4 regions of the Staphylococcus sp. IVB6181 genome follow, and region 1 is predicted to be linked to each of the others. Evidence: predicted binding sites of a transcription regulator. Region 1 holds the regulator's gene; each other region holds the start of a gene.
The links. The regulator Rex, encoded in region 1, represses fermentation and respiration genes when NADH is low (regulators of the CRP and FNR family bind a similar motif). The targets are predictions, from matches to a motif close to TTGTGAAATATTTCACAA.
Positions count from the first base shown of each region.

Region 1 (4,961 bases):
AACGGCACATTCCCTATTATCGGAACAATTGTAGGTTCATTTATTTTCGGTATTGGGATCGTACTTGCCGGAGGTTGTGCAACAGGCACTTACTACCGTGCAGGCGAAGGTTTAATCGGCAGCTGGTTAGCATTAATTTCTTATGCGATTTTCTCAGCAATTACTAAAGTCGGTTTACTAAAACCCGTAATGGAAGGTTTAAATTCTAAAACGAATGTTAACGCAGATATGGCAACAAGCACAGGTATTCCATCATGGATTTGGGTGATTGCACTTGTCGCAATTACAGGTTATTTAGTAACGAAAACACTACGCAAGCCTAAACCTAAAATTGCAGTACCGAAATTAAAACAAAAATTCACAGGTGTACGCCACTTCTTCTTTGAAAAGAAATTCCATCCTTTCGTTGCGGCGATTGTTGTAGGCCTGATTGCATTAATCGCTTGGCCTATGAGCTATTCTACTGGACGTGAAGGCGGACTCGGTATCACAACACCTTCATCTAACTTGGTACAATTTATTTTATCTGGTAAGACATCATTCTTAGACTGGGGCGTTTTCTTAGTACTTGGTATCTTTATCGGATCATATATTGCGGCAAAAGGTTCAAGAGAATTTGCTTGGCGTTTACCGGATAAAAAGACATTGCGCAACAGTGTTATCGGCGGTGCAGCTATGGGCTTCGGTGCATCTGTAGCCGGCGGCTGCTCAATCGGAAACGGATTAGTTGCAACCGCAGCACTTTCATGGCAAGGTTGGATTGCATTAGCATCAATGATTTTAGGTACATGGTTAATGAGTTACTTCATTTTCATCAAACCGATGAAAGCGGCGCGTAAAGCCTCTGCACAATCATCAGCACAACCTGCTGCTCAATCATAAGCTATTCACACGAATGCATTATAAATCAAGGAGGATACAATTATGGTATACGAATTAGGTACTGTAGGAATGGTTTGCCCTTTCCCTTTAATTGAAGCACAAAAGAAAATGGAAGAACTGAATGTCGGAGACGAATTAAAAATCGACTTTGACTGCACTCAAGCAACAGAAGCCATTCCAAACTGGGCAGCTGAAAAAGCTTATCCCGTAACTAATTACGAACAACTTGGCGATGCTTCTTGGACTATCACAGTTCAAAAAGCCTAATATAAAAAGGAGTTTGCGATGAATTTAATAATTCATGCAAACTCCTTTTCTTTATTTACGATTAAGATTATTCATAAAGAATAACAATGACTGTAATTCAATCCCTAAATCAATATGATGAACAGACACATCATCAGGAACATCAATGCGTGAAGGTGTAAAGTTCAAAATACCTTTCACATTACTTTTAACAAGCTCATCCGCTGCAGTTTGAGCGGCTTCTCCCGGAGTTGTTAAAATCACTACATCCAAATTCCCTTTATCTAAGATACCTTTAATATCCTTCATATCTTTGACTGTTACTTTACCGAATTGTTTGCCGATTACATCGGGATTAATATCAAATGCTTCGGTAATTACCATATCATCATGGATTGAGAAGTTATAAGAAAGCAAAGCTTTACCTAAGTTACCCACGCCGACTAAGCCGATACTTATAACATCACTTTCGCTGATTTCACCTTTAAAGAATTCCATTAAGCTTTCAACATTATAACCATAGCCTTTTTTTCCAAGTTCTCCGAAATAGGAAAAATCACGTCTGATTGTAGCTGAATCAATGTCTAATGCTTCGCTGATTGTTTTAGAATTCACGCGGTCTATGCCCTTAATATGCAGTGTGTTCACGAATCGGTAATATAATGGTAATCGCTTCAAAGTCGCGCGAGGAATTTTATTATTTTGATTTGCCAATCTGTTTTCCTCCAAATCTTTCAAACTACTATCCTAGAACTTTTCAATTTAACCATAATAATACTGCTTCTTATAGTACAATTTTTGATAGCACAGTGATGGAGTTGCGCAAATGTTGAAACATTTACGCAGATCAAGCAGATTATAGTGTTCTTATAGTTTTTATTTTGTTATATTGCATCTGACAAAAATTCTGCAAACGTTTTTTATTAACTAAGTATACCCCATGGTATCAAAAAAAGGAATAACTGTAATATCAACAGTTTCGTGAAATCTCCCTACCGTATTCAGAATTAATGACACTTGCCTATACAAATTACAGCAATATAGTAACTATTATACGATTATATTATTGTTTTGAATACATATTTTCGAAACAAATCAAAATTACTTGCTAAATTTACTTTAAAACCACACCGAATCGATGCAAAACGTCCAAAAACAATGTCTGACATGATATGTTGGGAAATAATGCCTATAGCGCTTATAATAGTAACTAAGCGACGCTTTTTAGGAAGGAGGACTACGAGATATTAATTAGATTCATCTCGTAAACAAAAGAATGATATTACTGCAACTTAACAATGTCTCAAAATCCTTCGATGGTGAAGAAATCTTTAGCGATGTCCACTTTGAAGTAAAGAGTCATGAAAAAATCGGAATTGTCGGCAGAAACGGTGCCGGCAAATCTACATTAATGAAAATCATTGCAGGTGTCGACGGCTACGACAGCGGCAATGTATCAAAAATCAAAAATTTGAAAGTCGGTTATTTAACACAACAAATGACACTCGATACCCACCACTCAGTTTGGGAAGAAATGTCTAAACCTTTCGCTCATTTGAAACAAATGGAAAAAGCGATGCAAGCAGAAACAACATGGCTTGCTGAACATGCGGACGAATATGAAACCGACACATTTAAAGAACATATGGCCAAATACGAATCGTTATCCAACCAATTTGAACGCTTAGAGGGTTATCAATTTGAAAGTAAAATCAAAACGGTTCTGCATGGTCTGAATTTTAATGAAGAAGACTTTCACCGTCCTGTAAACGACTTCAGCGGCGGACAGAAAACACGTCTTTCACTTGCACAAATGCTGCTCAGCGAACCGGACTTATTACTGCTTGACGAACCTACCAACCATTTAGATATGGAAACCACACAATGGCTTGAAGATTATTTGAACTTCTTTAAAGGCGCTATTGTGATTATCAGTCACGACCGCTTCTTCTTAGACAAAACTGTCAATCAGATTTATGACGTGGCTTTAGGTGCTGTTCAACACTATGTAGGCAATTACAGTAAATTCATCACACAGCGTGATCAGTACTATCAAAAACGTATGCAAGAATATGAACGTCAACAAGCCGAAATCAAGCGCTTGGAAACAATTGTCGAAAAAAATATCACGCGTGCTTCAACGAGCGGTATGGCTAAAAGCCGCAGAAAAGTATTAGAAAAAATCGAACGTATCGATAAACCTATGCTCGATGCACGCAGTGCTAACATCCAATTTGATTTCGACCGCAATACAGGCAATGACGTTTACCATATCCGCAATTTAGAAATCGGTTATACAGAACCAGTCATTGCCCCTATTACGATGGAAGTCACAAAAGGCAATCATATCGGTGTTATCGGTCCGAACGGTATCGGCAAATCTACCTTTATCAAAACTGTTGCGGACAGACTCCCAAAACTCGGCGGAGAGATTACCCATGGTGCGAACTTGCGCGTCGGTTACTACGATCAAAAGCAAGCAGAGTTCAAATCTAACAAAACGATTCTAGATTATGTATGGGATCAATATCCTACGATGCCTGAAAAAGATGTACGTGCGGTATTAGGCCGTTTCTTATTCGTACAAGAAGATGTTAAAAAAATCATCAATGACTTATCCGGCGGAGAAAAAGCACGTTTGCAGTTGGCGTTATTAATGTTAGAACGTAACAACGTTTTAATATTAGATGAACCGACCAACCACTTAGATATTGATTCTAAAGAAATGCTTGAACAAGCGCTGCAAAACTTTGAGGGAACATTAATCTTCGTTTCGCACGATCGCTACTTTATTAACCAGCTTGCGAATAAAATCTTTGATATGCAGCCTGATGGCGGTACAGTCTATGCCGGCGACTATCAATACTACTTAGATAAAACAGAAGAACAAGCTGCAATTTTGGCCAAACAAGAAGCTGAACAAGCTGTCGAAACAGCCAAAGACGAAACTAACCATTCATATGAAGACCAAAAAGCGCAAAGAAGAGAATTGCGCCAATTGGAACGTCAAATTGAAAGCTGCGAATCAGAGATTGAATCCTTCGAAAAGCAAATAGAAGCAATCGATACTGCTTTAACACAGCCTGAAGTCTTTAACGATCCAGAAAAAGCAGCACAATTAGCTGAAGAAAAAGATACAATCGAACAGCAACTCGAACAAGTGATGTTAAAATGGGAAGAATTACAAGAAAAAATGATATAAGCAATAATAGTTTAAGAGGTGCACAAATGAATACTCATTTTTGCGCCTCTTTTATTACAATTCCTTAACAAAATTATGCACACCCGAAACCCTATTACATCAACTATCCACAGAGTTATCCACTTTATCCACAAGTAAAAAGACACTGATTTCTCAACAATTCACACCGAAATCCACAGTTATTCACATAATTACACACAATTATCCACAAGTTATTCACTTTCTGTTGATAAGTACGCACGTTCGCTATTGACAAACCATTAACTTTGTAAAGCGTTTTTTAAGTTCATTATCTTGTAATATTACTATGTCATGGTATAAAAAAGTGTCTTGAATAAAAACGATTCAAGACACTTCTTTGTTATTCTACTGAAAATTCTTCAATATCTATACTGCTTTTACCATTTAAATCTAAACCAGCTTTCATCCCTGCTTCATACATATAGTAGCCTGCTGCACCGATCATAGCCGCATTATCTGTACAAAGTTTAGGGTTAGGAATTGAAAGCTTAATGTCATGTTCTGAACATGCTGTCTTTAAAGCTTGTCGCAAACCTTTGTTGCTTGCGACGCCGCCAGCGACAATCAATTGATTAACTTCGTATGCTTCGCACGCTTTGATTGCTTTTCC
Region 1 is NZ_CP095096.1:1,046,679-1,051,639, reverse strand. It holds gene MUA90_RS04910 (YeeE/YedE family protein) at 1-882, shown strand, start outside; gene MUA90_RS04905 (sulfurtransferase TusA family protein) at 925-1,149, shown strand; gene MUA90_RS04900 (redox-sensing transcriptional repressor Rex) at 1,201-1,842, opposite strand; gene MUA90_RS04895 (ABC-F family ATP-binding cassette domain-containing protein) at 2,405-4,330, shown strand; gene tsaD (tRNA (adenosine(37)-N6)-threonylcarbamoyltransferase complex transferase subunit TsaD) at 4,692-4,961, opposite strand, start outside.

Region 2 (4,961 bases), 330 kb from region 1:
CAGATGGATTCAAAGATGCGTTAGATGTAGAAGCACATCAAGCCATGCTGAAAAACCGCAAAGCACTTTCTGTTGAAGAATATGAAACTTTCTTCAAACGCTTCGACAATTTAGAATTTGATCATGATCGCGAATTAGAAGTTGAACCTAAAGGTAATTTCTACCTTAAAGAAGTTTCAGACAATATTCGTTATTATGATACCGTAAAATAGTAAATAAAGCTTGTTAGAAGATAAGTTTTGAAATTAGAAGTCTTGGCTATGCTCAAGGCTTCTTTTTTATGGCTGATGTTTTTCATATTTCATTAAATTTCCACCTGTTTAAAGTGGATACTTGTTAACAAAATCTATATAATAGATATTTAATGCTTATATTTTGCACGTTTGTACAAAACAGATATACATAGAGGTGACTTAACGTGAAGAAATTTCTCATATCCACACGGATTGCTATGAAAGGCGTAGACCTGAGTTTGATTGTGACCTTTATCCTGCTCGGCTTAATAGGAATTGTCATGGTTTACAGTGCAAGTATGGTGCCTGCTTCAAAAGGCTCTTTGACCGGCGGTCTCCCTGTTTCAAGCGACCATTTTATGAAGCGCCAAGCCATCTACTTTTTCATCGGTTTGATTATCATCTTTTTTGCACAGTTTGTCAGAATTGATTTTTTCAAATCATCCAATGTTCAAATCGTATTATTATTCGGTACCTTCTTCTTACTCGCTTTAACTTTATTAATCGGTAAAGAAATCAACGGTTCGAAAAACTGGCTCAGCTTAGGATTCTTCAGCCTTCAATCCTCAGAGTTTTTAAAACTCGCTTCAATCTTTTATTTCTCATACATTATAGACAGACGCTTAAATTCACGATGGGATTATAAAGTTAAGCATTTGATTCCGCCCTTGCTGCTGCTGGGCTTCGGGTTAGTTCTCGTCTTGCTTCAAGGCGACTTAGGCGGTACGATGCTGACTGTCGCGATTATCGCTTGTATACTGCTTTACTCTGATATCAAAAATAAAGTAAAGCTTCAAATTCTCGGCATTGCGATGATACCTATTGTTATGTATTTGAGTTACACATTATTGTTTGATGCGAAAAACATTTACCGCTTAAATCGGATTAACGTCTTCTTGAATCCATTCAAGTATGAAAACAGTGAAGGCTATCAATTAACCAATGCCTTAATATCTATCGGCAACGGCAAATTCTTAGGCAAAGGTCTCGGCAATGGTATTTCAAAACTCGGTTATTTGCCAGAGCCTCATACTGACTTTATCTTTACAGTCTTATCCGAAGAATTGGGATTGATTGGTGTGTTCTTTGTTTTAGCACTCTACGGCTTTATCGTAGCCAAGTGTTTAATCTATGCGAACCGCACGAAGAACCACTTCTACAAATCGATTTGTATTGGTATCGGCAGCTATATCTTTATTCAAGCTTTCGTCAATATCGGCGGTGTTTCTGGAGTCATTCCATTAACAGGTGTAACATTGCCGCTATTAAGCTACGGCGGTTCTTCCATGTTAAGTGTCAGTATTGCATTTGCAGCATTGATCATGACCACACGCAAAATCAACCGTGACCGCAATCTCCCGGCTAAAACAAAACCATACATTATTAAATAAGATTAGGACTAGCGCATTGACTAGTCCTTTTTTCATTGCATTTACTGAATGAAAAAGCACAACAGATGCCTCATCTTGCATCCATTGTGCTGCTGTCTTCAATATTTACATTTTCATTCATCCATTATGGGGTTAAACTAAGGCACGATTTCTTTTGCTTAAATGCCACATTGTAATTAACGCAATGACTCCAAACAATGCTAGGAAGATAAATGCTAAGTGACTCGTACCTGTTAAGCTTGTCACATAAGTAATAACTAATGGCGGGAAGAAACCTCCAAGTCCGCCCATCATAGACACAATACCGTTTGCGACACCTGCTTCTTTTTGGAAATAATGCGGTACTAATTTAAAGACTAATCCGTTACCGATACCCGCACATGCACTGATCATCAAACAACCGACTGTGAAGAAAAATATATCATCCGCAAAGCCTAAAATCGCAGCGCCGATAATCATAATAATGAAGTCGATTTTCAATGCTTTGACAGCATCGATTTTGTCTCCGATAATACCGCCTAAAGGTCTAAGCGTCGTCGCAATTGCGATGAAGACCCCTGCTCTGATACCCGCATCGACAGATGTAAGTTCGAAGTGGTCCACTAAATATTTCGGTAAGAAGATACCGAATGCGACGAATGAACCGAATGTGATGAAATACCATAAGCTTAAGTAGTATAAACGCAAGCCTTTCATTAAATCTTTTGTTTGTGCGATTAGAGGAATTTTAACTTTAGGTTCTTTCGCATCACCTAAGAAGAACATTAAAATCGCAAATACTGCCATTACAATCAAGTAAAGTCTTACTGTAGATTGCCAACCGATCATACCTGCAATCGGCGGTGCTAAGAAAGAAGATACCGCAGTACCGAGGTTACCCATACCATAAATACCGTTAGCTAACCCGACTTTTTCTTTAGGGAAATATTTAGGAATAGATGTAACACCTACTGAGAAAATAGCGCCCCCGACACCTAAGAAGAATCCAGCAATCATTAACATATTTACAGATTGCGCTTGGCTTAATAAAAAGATTGGAACGAGCAAAATAATAAAGCTGGAGAAGAAGACCCATTTGGCACCGATGATATTCGTCAAATAGCCGAATGGAATACGCAGTACAGATCCTAAAATAACTGGAATCGCGAGTACAATAGAAATTTGTCCGCTGGTAATTTTAATATCTTGTGAAATTAACGGCATTAATGGAGCGATAATACTCCAAACCATGAAACCAGCAACCAAACTCAAGGTTTGGACAGTTAATTGTAAACCACCTTTTGATTTGTTCATTTTTTTCACCCTAACATTTTTCATATCAATTAATAAGAAGAGCAGTACCCCACTGATATATTTTTTGAGTCGAAGTTATTTTATTTATCAGCTGGGAATACTGCTTACACTTTATATTTTAGTCTTTAGGTGAATTATTGAACATAAGGGCATTCCCTTAAATCCCTCGGCATTTCCCTAATCCCTTGTTTACGTTTAAACAACACAGCTTTTCTATTCATTTCCACCTATATTTTTCACAATACAGCCACAATTTTTGCATAAAAAAAGAACCCATCATCACGATGAGTTCAATAAGCCTTGATTTAGAAATCAAGTAATTTTTTCTTAAGGGCATATTCTACTAATTCCGGTTTCGATTTTAATTCCAGCTATTGCATAATATGCGTTTTATGCGCCTCTACTGTTTTAACAGATACAAATAATTTTTCAGCGATATCTTTATTTCCGTAACCCTTCGCAATCAGCGGCAAGATTTCAAGTTCGCGTTTAGAAAGAATTCTATACGGATCATTCGAACGTTTGGCATCTTGATCAGAATTATTTACAAATTCATTAACCAAAGATGTTGTCATCTTAGGGTCGATATAAGTATCACCGCGATAAACGGTGCGTACTGCCGAAATCAATTGTTCATCCGGAGCATTTTTTAAAATATAACCTTTTGCTCCGTTTCTTAAAACATGGAAGAGATACTCATCATCATCATACATCGTTAAGATGAGTATCTTAGTTTCCGGAAAACTTTCAACGATTTTACTCGTTGCAATTAACCCTGATTCTCCTGGCGGCATACTTAAATCCATTATTAATACGTCAGGGCGGTGCTGCATCACTTCTTGGTATGCTTCAACACCCTCAGCTGCGGTAGCAACGACTTCCATATCCTCTTGAAAGTTCAAAATCATAGAGAAGCCGGTTCTTACCACGGCATAATCATCTGCAATAACAATTTTCAACATCAAGTCTCCTATCGTTTATCAGTTATTGGAACTTCTAACGTTACAATTGTTCCGCGTCCTGCTTGCGAATCAATATTGACAGAACCATTGACCAGTTCAGCACGTTCATTCATACCGAACAGACCGAGTCCTGTGCCCTTCGCCTTATCTCCTAATTTAAATCCAATTCCCTGATCACTGACTTCAGCTATTATCGATGCTTCGCCTTGATAAAGCGAGATATAAACTGTGTCTACTTGCGCATATTTTAATGCGTTAAACATAGCTTCTTGAACAACGCGGTAGATGACGGTTTCGATTTCGCTGTCAAAACGCTGCGATGAGAAATCGGTATGATACACAATATGCATTCCGTAATTCTTTTCGAATTGTTTGAAGTAAGAGCGAAACGCAGCATCCAATCCCAGATCATCGAGTGATGAAGGACGCAGTTCTACAGATAGGTTGCGTACATCATCGATTAAACGCGACATCAATCCTTCAATACGTTTAGAGTTATCAATCAATTCATCCTTGTCTTGCTGGTACTTCAATAAACGCAATTCCACATCTACGTTAATCAATTCTTGTACAATACCATCATGCAGCTCGCGAGAAATACGCTTGCGCTCATTCTCTTGAGCTGAGATTGTTTTTTGCATCATCAGACGCTGATAGCGTCTATCTTGGCGTTCGATTTGCGGCGAGACATTGTGCAGTGTAAATGCATAAATCTCTTTGGTTTTATCAATGACTTCATAAGATGCTGTGAAAGGTTCAATCTTATCATCTTTGGTGCGCATAAAGACTTGGAAGCTGCCATTGCCGACTTCCAACGCTTCTAAGAAGCAGTTTTCACATGACATTAAGTCAAACTCGTTTGAATAACCTTCGCATCTTCGGCAGATTGCATGCGTCATTTGACTGTAATCATTGTCTTCGGAAAAGACTTCTTCAGCAGCTTCATTTAAAGCAATGACTTGGCCTTTCTTATTTAAAAATACCATCTTTTCATTAGTGTTCAAATAATACTGCGTTAATAATTCTTTCAACTTCTCTTGATTATGCGTTGAACTCATCTCTAAAACTCCCTAGTTTGTCTT
Region 2 is NZ_CP095096.1:715,987-720,947, reverse strand. It holds gene MUA90_RS03120 (hydroxymethylglutaryl-CoA synthase) at 1-212, shown strand, start outside; gene MUA90_RS03115 (FtsW/RodA/SpoVE family cell cycle protein) at 419-1,624, shown strand; gene MUA90_RS03110 (nitrate/nitrite transporter) at 1,757-2,917, opposite strand; partial or broken gene nreC (nitrate respiration regulation response regulator NreC) at 3,223-3,876, opposite strand; gene nreB (nitrate respiration regulation sensor histidine kinase NreB) at 3,888-4,937, opposite strand; gene nreA (nitrate respiration regulation accessory nitrate sensor NreA) at 4,921-4,961, opposite strand, start outside.
Region 2: the regulator Rex is predicted to act here: its motif matches at 3,045-3,062, upstream of MUA90_RS03110 (nitrate/nitrite transporter).

Region 3 (4,961 bases), 630 kb from region 1:
ATGGACCTAACATTTAATTGATAGACAATAAAAGACACATGCGCCAAAAAATGGTCGCATGTGTCTTTCTTTTGCAGGTTAAAACCTGTCCGTATCACCGAAAACGAAGGGGAGACAATAGACGGTGATACGTGTGTGACAGGTTAATGTTGTGATTGGCAGTGATTGGATAGGTTAAAATTATCCAGTGTGGTTGCACGCTAACATCTTCAATTAATCATTGGGCTTTGATCTGTGCAACTTTCTTATGCCATTTTTTTATGGAACATCGAATGCCATTTCATTGAGGAGGGTTATTACTCAACGATAGGACGAATGTACCTGTTTTGTATCAAATATGAGCTTTCTTTTTTGCATAAAATCGGGCTGTGGTATTTTATGCAATGTAATTCGTATCATTGATTTATATGGGTTTTTCTAAATCATCCAAGGACGGTTATTCGGAACACGCCGTTTCTGCTGGGTTGGGAGTTTATCTTTAGAAACAATTCGCGGTTCCTGACCGGCTTCGATTCTCTTTTTTAATTTTGAATCAATCTTTGAAGTATGAAATGGGACAAAGACGCGTTTTGCATCTTGATGGCAGTCAGGGCAAACTGCAAAATCATGGTTATCATTCATAGATTGATTTAAGGTAAATTCTCCGTGATCAGGACATGCATAAGTGTAATTCGGCATTACTCATCAGGCTCCAAACTCGGGACGATATCATCTTTAAAGATTTCACGCGGGATTGCGATGGTACAACATGCGTTCGGAACGTCAACGATACCAGCAACAGTACCTTGAACGGGAGCAGTTCCTAACAACATGTAAGCTTGTTCGCCTGTAAAGCCGCGTGTTTTCAAGAATTCAATAGCATTTAAGCACGCGTTGCGATATGCAGTATTCGCATCGAGATATTGCTGCTTGCCGCTGAATTCATCTACCGAAATACCTTCGAATACAATGTAATCTGTGTAATTCGGCATAACTGGTCCAGGTTTGAAAGCTGGGTTTTGTTTGATTTGATATTTTTCCATGCCGTTTTTAATCACGTTGACACGTAAATCAATCCATCCCGGCATTTCAATTCCGCCGCAGAATGTGATTTCGCCGTCGCCTTGCGAGAAGTGCAGGTCGCCTACAGATAATTTCGCGCCTTCAACGAAGACAGGGAAATATACACGCGAACTTTAGATAAGTTTTTAATATCGCAGTTACCGCCATTTTCTCTTGGTGGGACGGTTCTTGCGCCTTCTTTAGCAACACGGTCGAAATCTTTACCTTCTAACGTACCAAGCACTACAGCATCTTCTTCCGGTAAGTTGGCTAATACCGGTTCTCTGTTCGGATCTGTATCTACCAATGCTTGTTCACGTCGGTTCCATTCATCCAACATTTCTTGTGATGGCGCAACGCCGATTAATCCTGGGTGGATTAACCCGACAAATTCTACGCCGGGTACGTGACGACTTGTCGCATAAATACCGTTGAAATCCCAAATGGACTTTTGAGCATTCGGATAATGGTCGACTAAGAAACTGCCGCCATTCGTTTTATCGAAAATACCGTTAAAGCCCCATTCATGTTCTGGGAATGCACCGATATCTAAAATATCAACGACTAACAAATCGCCAGGTTCTACGCCGTTTACATATACGGGACCGCTTAATACATGTACACGGTTTAAATTGACGTATTTGATGTCGCTCGGGTCGTCATTGTTTGAAACTTGACCATCGGTCCAGTCCAAACACTCCATACGAAATGACTCTCCTGGCTCAACTGAAAATGCAGCCGGAATATCCGGATGCCATCGGTTGTGTCCGGGATGCGCTTGCTGATCCATTTTCTTATTCAAATCCACACTAAATAATTTCTTAGGCATATGCCTACCCCCTTGCCGAAATAATTTGTGACTGAATGATTCTGACTAAAATTACTATTCCCAAAAAGTTACATTTTAAACTAAATATTCAGAATTTTTGTAAAAGTTTTTAATGTTTTGTTAAGAACAGGGTGAATATGAAATAATAAAATCGAAAATAAAAAGAAGAAGGTGACTTCCTTGAGAAAGGTAATGCGTTATGGTTTGGCAGGCTTGTTTGGTTTAGCAGGAATCATGCACTTCGTACGTTTAGAAGGTTTTACACGTATTGTGCCGAAGTATTTGCCTTTACGCAAAACAGCAGTAGTTGTGACAGGCATCATCGAGTTATGGATCAGTGCAGTACTGTTCATCAAACGCCCAAGTCAGAAATTCAAACAAGGCATAAATGCCTTGTTGCTTGCGGTCTTTCCGGCTAACATCTATATGGCACGCAAACAATTGCCGCTAGGGGATATACAGCCGCCTAAATGGGCACTTTATAGTCGTTTGCCGTTACAATTTATTTTAATGGCAATAATCCGCAAACTATAAATCAGGCTTCATCTTGCTTAAGTGCAGGATGAAGTTTTTTTATATTGCAAATTATTTTTAGAATACGCTTACATACGCATGGTTGCTAATCTCGACGGTTTTTCATAAAATGACGCGTTCACAAAAGTGTTGGAAATTGAAAGGAAATAAATAGAATTTCGTTTACTCTTTGAGGAAATTAAGCTATTCTGTTTGCGAAATAATTCACAAATTAAAAACAATCGGATTTGAACTTTGAGGAGGAATCGAAATGACTGAATCAACACAAGCTCAGAATGAAAAACCAGAAACAGAAGTGAACCTGACACAACAAATGATTGATACGCTGGCAGATAACGGTCAGCGTGCGTTGCATCAATTAGCAAAGTTGAATCAAGAACAAATTGATAAGATTGTACATGCGATGGCAATGGCAGCTGTGGATAAACACATGGAAATAGCCAAAGCAGCATACGAAGAAACAGGACGCGGTATCTATGAAGATAAAGCAATCAAGAATCTCTATGCTTCAGAGTACATTTGGGAATCTATCAAATACAACAAGACTATCGGTGTCATCAAAGAAGATGAACAACGCGGTTTAACGTATGTCGCATCGCCGGTAGGTGTAGTGTGCGGTGTAACACCGACGACCAATCCGACTTCTACTACTATTTTCAAAGCGATGATTGCGATTAAAACAGGTAATCCGATTGTATTTGCTTTCCATCCAAGTGCGCAGCAATCTTCAACACTTGCGGCAGAAGTAATTTATGAAGCAGCACTCAAAGCAGGTGCGCCTGAACATGTTATCCAATGGATCACACAACCTTCATTGGAAGCCACTAAATTATTAATGAATCACGATAAAATTGCGTTAGTGCTTGCGACAGGCGGCGCTGCGATGGTGAAATCAGCTTATTCTACAGGTAAACCGGCCTTAGGTGTAGGACCTGGTAATGTACCGGCCTATATTGAAAAGTCAGCGAAAATCAAACGTGCTGTGAATGATGTAATTGTATCTAAGACATTTGATAACGGTATGATTTGTGCATCTGAACAAGGGGTTATCGTAGATAAAGCAATTTATAACGAAGTGAAAAAAGAATTTGAAGCCCATCAATGTTATGTTGTGAAGAAAAATGAATTACCTAAACTCGAAAGCATTGTCATGCGTGAAGATCGCTGTGCAGTCAATGCGAATATTGTAGGAAAACCTGCCGCAGAAATCGCAGCGTCTGTCGGTATTAAAGTACCAGAAGGAACAAAAATGCTGATTGCGGAACTTGAAGGTGTAGGTCCTGATTATCCATTGTCTCGCGAAAAATTATCTCCTGTACTTGCGATGGTAAAAGCAGAGAATCGCGAAGAAGCGTTAGAATTATGCGAGAGTATGTTGAATTTAGGCGGTTTAGGACATACTGCAGTAGTGCATACAGAAGACGAAGCACTTCAAAAAGCTTTCGGTATTCTTATGAATGCATGCCGTGTATTGATTAATTCACCATCAGCTGAAGGCGGTATCGGCGGAATTTATAATGAAATGATTCCATCTTTAACCTTAGGTTGCGGTTCTTATGGACACAACTCTGTTTCTCATAATGTTTCTGCAGTCGATTTGATTAATGTCAAAACAATCGCTAAAAGGAGAAATAATATGCAATGGTTCAAACTGCCATCAAAAATTTACTTTGAGAAAAATTCGCTTTTGTATTTAACACACATGAAAGACATTGAACGTGTCATGATTGTAACGGATGCAGGCATGGTAAATTTAGGTTATGCCAAACGTGTACAAGAAGTGCTTGCGAGCAGAACAGACGTGCCTGATGTACGTATATTCAGCGATGTAGAACCGAACCCTTCTACGAATACAGTATATAAAGGTTTAGAACTGATGATTGAATTCCAGCCAGATGTCATTATCGCAATCGGCGGCGGTTCTGTAATGGATGCCGCTAAAGGCATGTGGGCATTCTTTGAACATCCGGATTTATCATTCTTCGGCGCTAAACAAAAATTCTTAGATATCCGCAAGCGTACGTATAAAATTTTACCGGCACAACGTGCACAAATGGTTTGTATTCCGACAACTTCTGGTACAGGTTCAGAAGTGACACCGTTTGCGGTCATTACTGACAGTGATACACATGTGAAATATCCTTTAGCAGATTATTCATTAACACCGGATATCGCAATTGTAGATTCGCAATTTGTGTTAAGTGTACCGCGTTCAGTGACTGCCGATACAGGTATGGACGTATTAACACATGCGATTGAATCTTATGTTTCTGTGTTAGCCAACGACTATACAAGAGTCTTAAGTCTTCAAGCGATACAAATTGTCTTTAATTATTTGAAAGCTTCCGCAAATGACGGCGATCCTGAAGCACGAGAAAGAATGCATAATGCGTCTACTTTAGCAGGTATGGCCTTTGCGAATGCGTTCTTAGGTGTCAGTCACACTATCGCACATAAAATAGGCGGAGAATATAATATTCCGCATGGACGTACCAATGCGATTTTATTACCGCATGTCATCAGATATAATGCGAAAGATCCGCAAAAACATGCGTTA
Region 3 is NZ_CP095096.1:421,606-426,566, forward strand. It holds gene MUA90_RS01785 (MOSC domain-containing protein) at 1-17, shown strand, start outside; gene MUA90_RS01790 (zinc ribbon domain-containing protein) at 418-678, opposite strand; partial or broken gene fmdA (formamidase) at 678-1,870, opposite strand; gene MUA90_RS01800 (DoxX family protein) at 2,063-2,404, shown strand; gene adhE (bifunctional acetaldehyde-CoA/alcohol dehydrogenase) at 2,655-4,961, shown strand, end outside.
Region 3: the regulator Rex is predicted to act here: its motif matches at 2,597-2,614, upstream of adhE (bifunctional acetaldehyde-CoA/alcohol dehydrogenase).

Region 4 (4,961 bases), 560 kb from region 1:
ATGACACAGCTGCATCCTGCTATTGCAGAAAATATTAATGATGTCATTATAGGCAATACAGTCGGCAACGGCGGTAATATCGCACGCAAATCACTGCTGCATGCTGGCCTTTCATATCATATTCCAGGTATGACAGTAGATCGCCAATGCGGTTCAGGTTTAGAAGCTGTCAATATCGCATGCCATATGGTACAAGCTGGCGCAGGCGACATCTATTTAGCTGGCGGTGTCGAGTCTGTCAGCCGTGCACCTTGGAAAATTCAAAAACCGCAATCACTGTATGAGAAACATCCTCCAGAGATTTATGAACGTGCACCGTTCACACCAGAAACTATGGGAGATCCGAGTATGTTAGAAGCAGCTGAAAATGTCGCACAAGTTTATCAAGTTTCGCGAGAACGCCAAGATGCATGGGCTGCACGCAGTCATCATCAATACTTTGCTTATCAATCCCAAATCCAGCAAGAAATTGTACCGTTAACGGTTCATGGCGAAGCAGTAACGCAAGATGAATCACCAAAACAAAAGATGACAGCGCAACGGTTATTACGTTTAAAACCATTATTTAAAGACGGAACTGTTACAGTAGGGAATGCATGTCCGAAAAGCGATGGTGCCGCATTAGTGTTGATTATGTCGAAAGAAAAAGCAGAAGCTTTAGGCTTAAAGCCCTTACTTAAATTTACAGATGCACAAACTGCAGGGGTGAATCCTAAACTACTCGGCATCGGTCCTGTTCCAGCAACAGAACAATTATTGATGCGCCGTAATCTGTCAGTTGCTGATATAGATTGGACAGCGTTTAATGAAGCATTCAGTTCTCAAGTATTAGCTTCGATAGATTTATTAGGATTAGATGAACAAAAAGTAAATCCGTTCGGCGGTGCTTTAGCAGAAGGACATCCTTACGGTGCCAGCGGTGCTAATTTAGTAGCACGTCTGCTTTCTATTCAAACTTATTCCCCGGGTAATCAATTGTTAGCCGCAATTGGTATCGGAGGCGGTTTAGGTATCGCAACCTTATTTGAAAAGGCAGAAGATTAAATGAAACAAACATTGATATGGGAATCGCCGAAATCAGCGCATCGTTCATTAAATCTAGATGCCTTTTATCTGACGAAGGTATGGCATGCTTTTGATGACTTTCAACAACAGCACCAAGCACCTTTGATTTTAAGAAACAAAGTCATCTGTCAATATGCACCTTTAATTGAAGGGGAAAGCTATGAAGCAGAATTAATTTGCAGATCACAAAGGAAACTTCGACAGTTTACACACTACTGTTATGTACTTACAATGACATCATTGCGTGACAATAAAACGTGTATGGAAATAACAACAACATTCATTGAACAGCCTGATTCATCATTTAAGATAGAACAAAAGGCAAAACAACCAAGCAACCCTTCAACAATATCATCTCAATATATTCCTTTAGCTATAGACTGGGAAGATGTATTAGATTATTTGAAACAAGTGAATGATTATAACCCGATACATCTTCAAAACCATATTTTGCCGGGCGACTATATTGTAATGGCCGCATTAGAGACATTGTCTAAGCATCAAGAAAATTTAAACACTGTTCAAGAAATAGAAGTGAAATACAAGAAGATGATGCATCGAACAGATCAACTATGGATGAACTTGAAAGAAGAGCGTTCATTGATTAAGATTCAAATCGTTAATCAATCAGCGGAGACTTGTGTTGAAGTGTGGATTAAAGTGTGACATACAACTCAATAGGAAAGGTTCAACAAGGAAATTGCATATGCAGTTTCCTTGTTTTTTTAAGCTATATTATGTGCAATTTTAAAATAATGTAAATTATCTGTATTTCTGCGTTAGCAGGGTATAGCCACATTAGGAGGGATTGTTTATAAAGTAATGCTCAATTTTATTCTTGCGCCCTCATTAGGATTGTGGGTTTATGGTGTTAATTCAGCCACATAAGTGAAATCGAATAAGGATAATGCATAGATTCTCTAAAAAATGAATAAAATATTTTATTTGAGAATTATGACTCTGTAAATCAAGGGATTATTCGTTTTTTATGCATGTAAAACCCATGAAAATGTATTAAATATACAAAAACATGCAATGAATAAAAGAATAAGTGTGAAATATAAAACACTTATAATGTGATTTAATTCACATGAGCAATAGTTGAAAGGGCTTACACTATAGATAAATAAAACAAGGAGGTTTCACAAATGAATGAACATCCAATTAAAGTAAACAGTGAGATCGGTAAATTGAAAACGGTATTGCTTAAACGCCCTGGGAAAGAATTAGAAAATTTAGTACCTGAGTATCTAGAAGGATTGTTATTTGATGATATCCCGTACTTGAAAGTAGCGCAAGAAGAGCATGATAAATTTGCACAAGTGCTACGCGATGAAGGTGTAGAAGTTGTATACCTTGAAGACTTAGCAGCAGAAGCAATTGAAGATCCTGAAGTGCGCAAACAATTCATTGAAGACGTTTTAGCTGAATCTGAAGACACATTATTAGGACATGAAGATGCAGTTAGAAAATTATTCGATGGTTTAAATAACCAAGACTTAGTTGAAAAAGTAATGGCAGGTGTACGTAAAGAAGAAGTTGAAACTGGTAAATCACACTTAGTGGAATACCTAGATGACTCTTATCCATTCTATATGAACCCAATGCCTAACCTTTACTTTACACGTGACCCGCAAGCATCAATCGGAAATGGTATGACAATCAACCGTATGTTCTGGCCGGCACGTCGCAGAGAATCTATCTTCTTCACTTATATCTTAAAACATCACCCAAGATTCAAAGATGCAGATGTACCTGTATGGTTAGACAGAAACTCTGATTACAACATTGAAGGCGGAGACGAATTAGTGCTTTCTGAAGAAGTTGTAGCAGTAGGTATCTCTGAAAGAACATCAGCACAAGCAATTGAAAAATTAGCACGCCAAATCTTTGCGAACCCTGAATCTAAAATTAAAAAAGTTGTAGCAATTGAAATTGCGAATACACGTGCATTCATGCACTTAGACACAGTATTTACAATGATTGACTACGATAAATTCACAATTCACTCAGCAATCGAGAAAAAAGGCGACGATATGAATATCTTCACTCTTGAGCCAACAGAAGATGGAAAAGATATTACTATCACACGTACTACAGACTTGAAAGAAACATTAAAAGACGCATTGCACTTAGATCATATCGAATTCATTCCTACTGGTAACGGCGACACAATCGTTGGTCCTCGTGAACAATGGAATGATGGTTCTAACACATTGACTATCCGTCCAGGTGTTGTTGTCACTTATGACCGTAACTATGTATCAAACCAATTATTACGCGACAAAGGTATTAAAGTTATTGAAATCACTGGTAGTGAATTGGTTCGCGGACGCGGGGGCCCACGTTGCATGAGTCAACCGCTATACCGTGAAGATATCTAAATCTGAATACAGCAACGCTTTAAGTGGTAAGGATTGCATCAATAGAAGTGGTTCGACGTCATCACTTAAAGCTTTGCCTTTAGATTGAAATACTGCTTTGAAATAAAAATGATACCTATTCACGGCAACGTGTTTAAAACATGGCCTATGATTTTGAAAATGAGCAAGAGGCACATGCCCTTAACATCAATTAAAGCAGTATAGCGTCAAAAAATTAAATAAATTGACAAGACATGCTTTGAGGCAATCTCGAGCATTAAAGGAGTTTTGAAAATGAGCGGAGAACAAAATAAACTCAATAAAACGGCTTTAATCGGTTTGGTCATTGGTTCAATGATCGGCGGCGGTGCCTTCAATATTATTTCAGACATGGGCAGCAATGCCGGCGGATTGGCGATTATTATCGGTTGGATTATTACCGCAGTCGGTATGATATCACTCGCATTCGTCTTCCAGAATTTAACAAATAAACGACCGGATTTAGACGGCGGTATTTACAGTTACGCACGTGCAGGTTTCGGTGACTTCGTCGGTTTCTCTAGTGCATGGGGATACTGGTTCGCAGCATTCTTAGGAAACGTCGCTTATGCTACGTTGCTGATGTCAGCAGTCGGCAACTTCTTCCCGATATTCAAAGGCGGCAACACACTTCCTAGTATTATCGTAGCCTCCATCTTACTATGGGGTGTACACTTCCTGATCTTGCGCGGAGTCGAAACTGCCGCATTAATCAACAGTATCGTAACAGTGGCTAAATTGATTCCTATCTTCCTTGCGATTGTATGTATGATTGTCGCATTCAACTTTGACACTTTTATGGCTGGATTTGCAGGAATGAAAGACAACATTGCATTACCGATTAACTTCTCTAACATCATGGAACAAGTTAAGAGTACAATGTTGATCACTGTTTGGGTATTTACAGGTATTGAAGGTGCGGTCGTATTCTCTGGCCGTGCGAAAACTAAAAAAGACGTAGGGACAGCAACAGTACTTGGTCTATTGATTGTATTAGTCATCTACTTCTTATTAACAGTACTTGCACAAGGTGTTATCGAACAAAACCAAATCTCTGAATTAAGCAGCCCATCAATGGCAGCATTATTAGCACACATCGTCGGCCCTTGGGGTTCAGTTGTGACAAACATTGGTTTAATCATCTCAGTACTCGGTGCTTGGTTAGGTTGGACATTGCTTGCAGGTGAATTACCATTCATCGTTGCGAAAGATAAAATGTTCCCTAAATGGTTTGCGAAACAAAACGCAAACGGCGCACCTGTCAACTCATTATTAATCACGAATATCTTAGTACAATTATTCTTAGTAAGTATGTTATTCACTGATAGTGCGTACCAATTCGCATTCTCACTCGCATCTAGTGCCATCTTGGTACCTTATGCATTCAGTGCATTCTATCAATTCAAATATACATTACAACAAGATCGCAACAGCACAGTACAAATGGCCGTAGGTATTATCGCATCTATATATGCTATCTGGCTCATTTACGCA
Region 4 is NZ_CP095096.1:482,586-487,546, forward strand. It holds gene MUA90_RS02065 (thiolase family protein) at 1-1,044, shown strand, start outside; gene MUA90_RS02070 (hypothetical protein) at 1,045-1,731, shown strand; gene arcA (arginine deiminase) at 2,214-3,449, shown strand; gene arcD (arginine-ornithine antiporter) at 3,723-4,961, shown strand, end outside.
Region 4: the regulator Rex is predicted to act here: its motif matches at 2,140-2,157, upstream of arcA (arginine deiminase).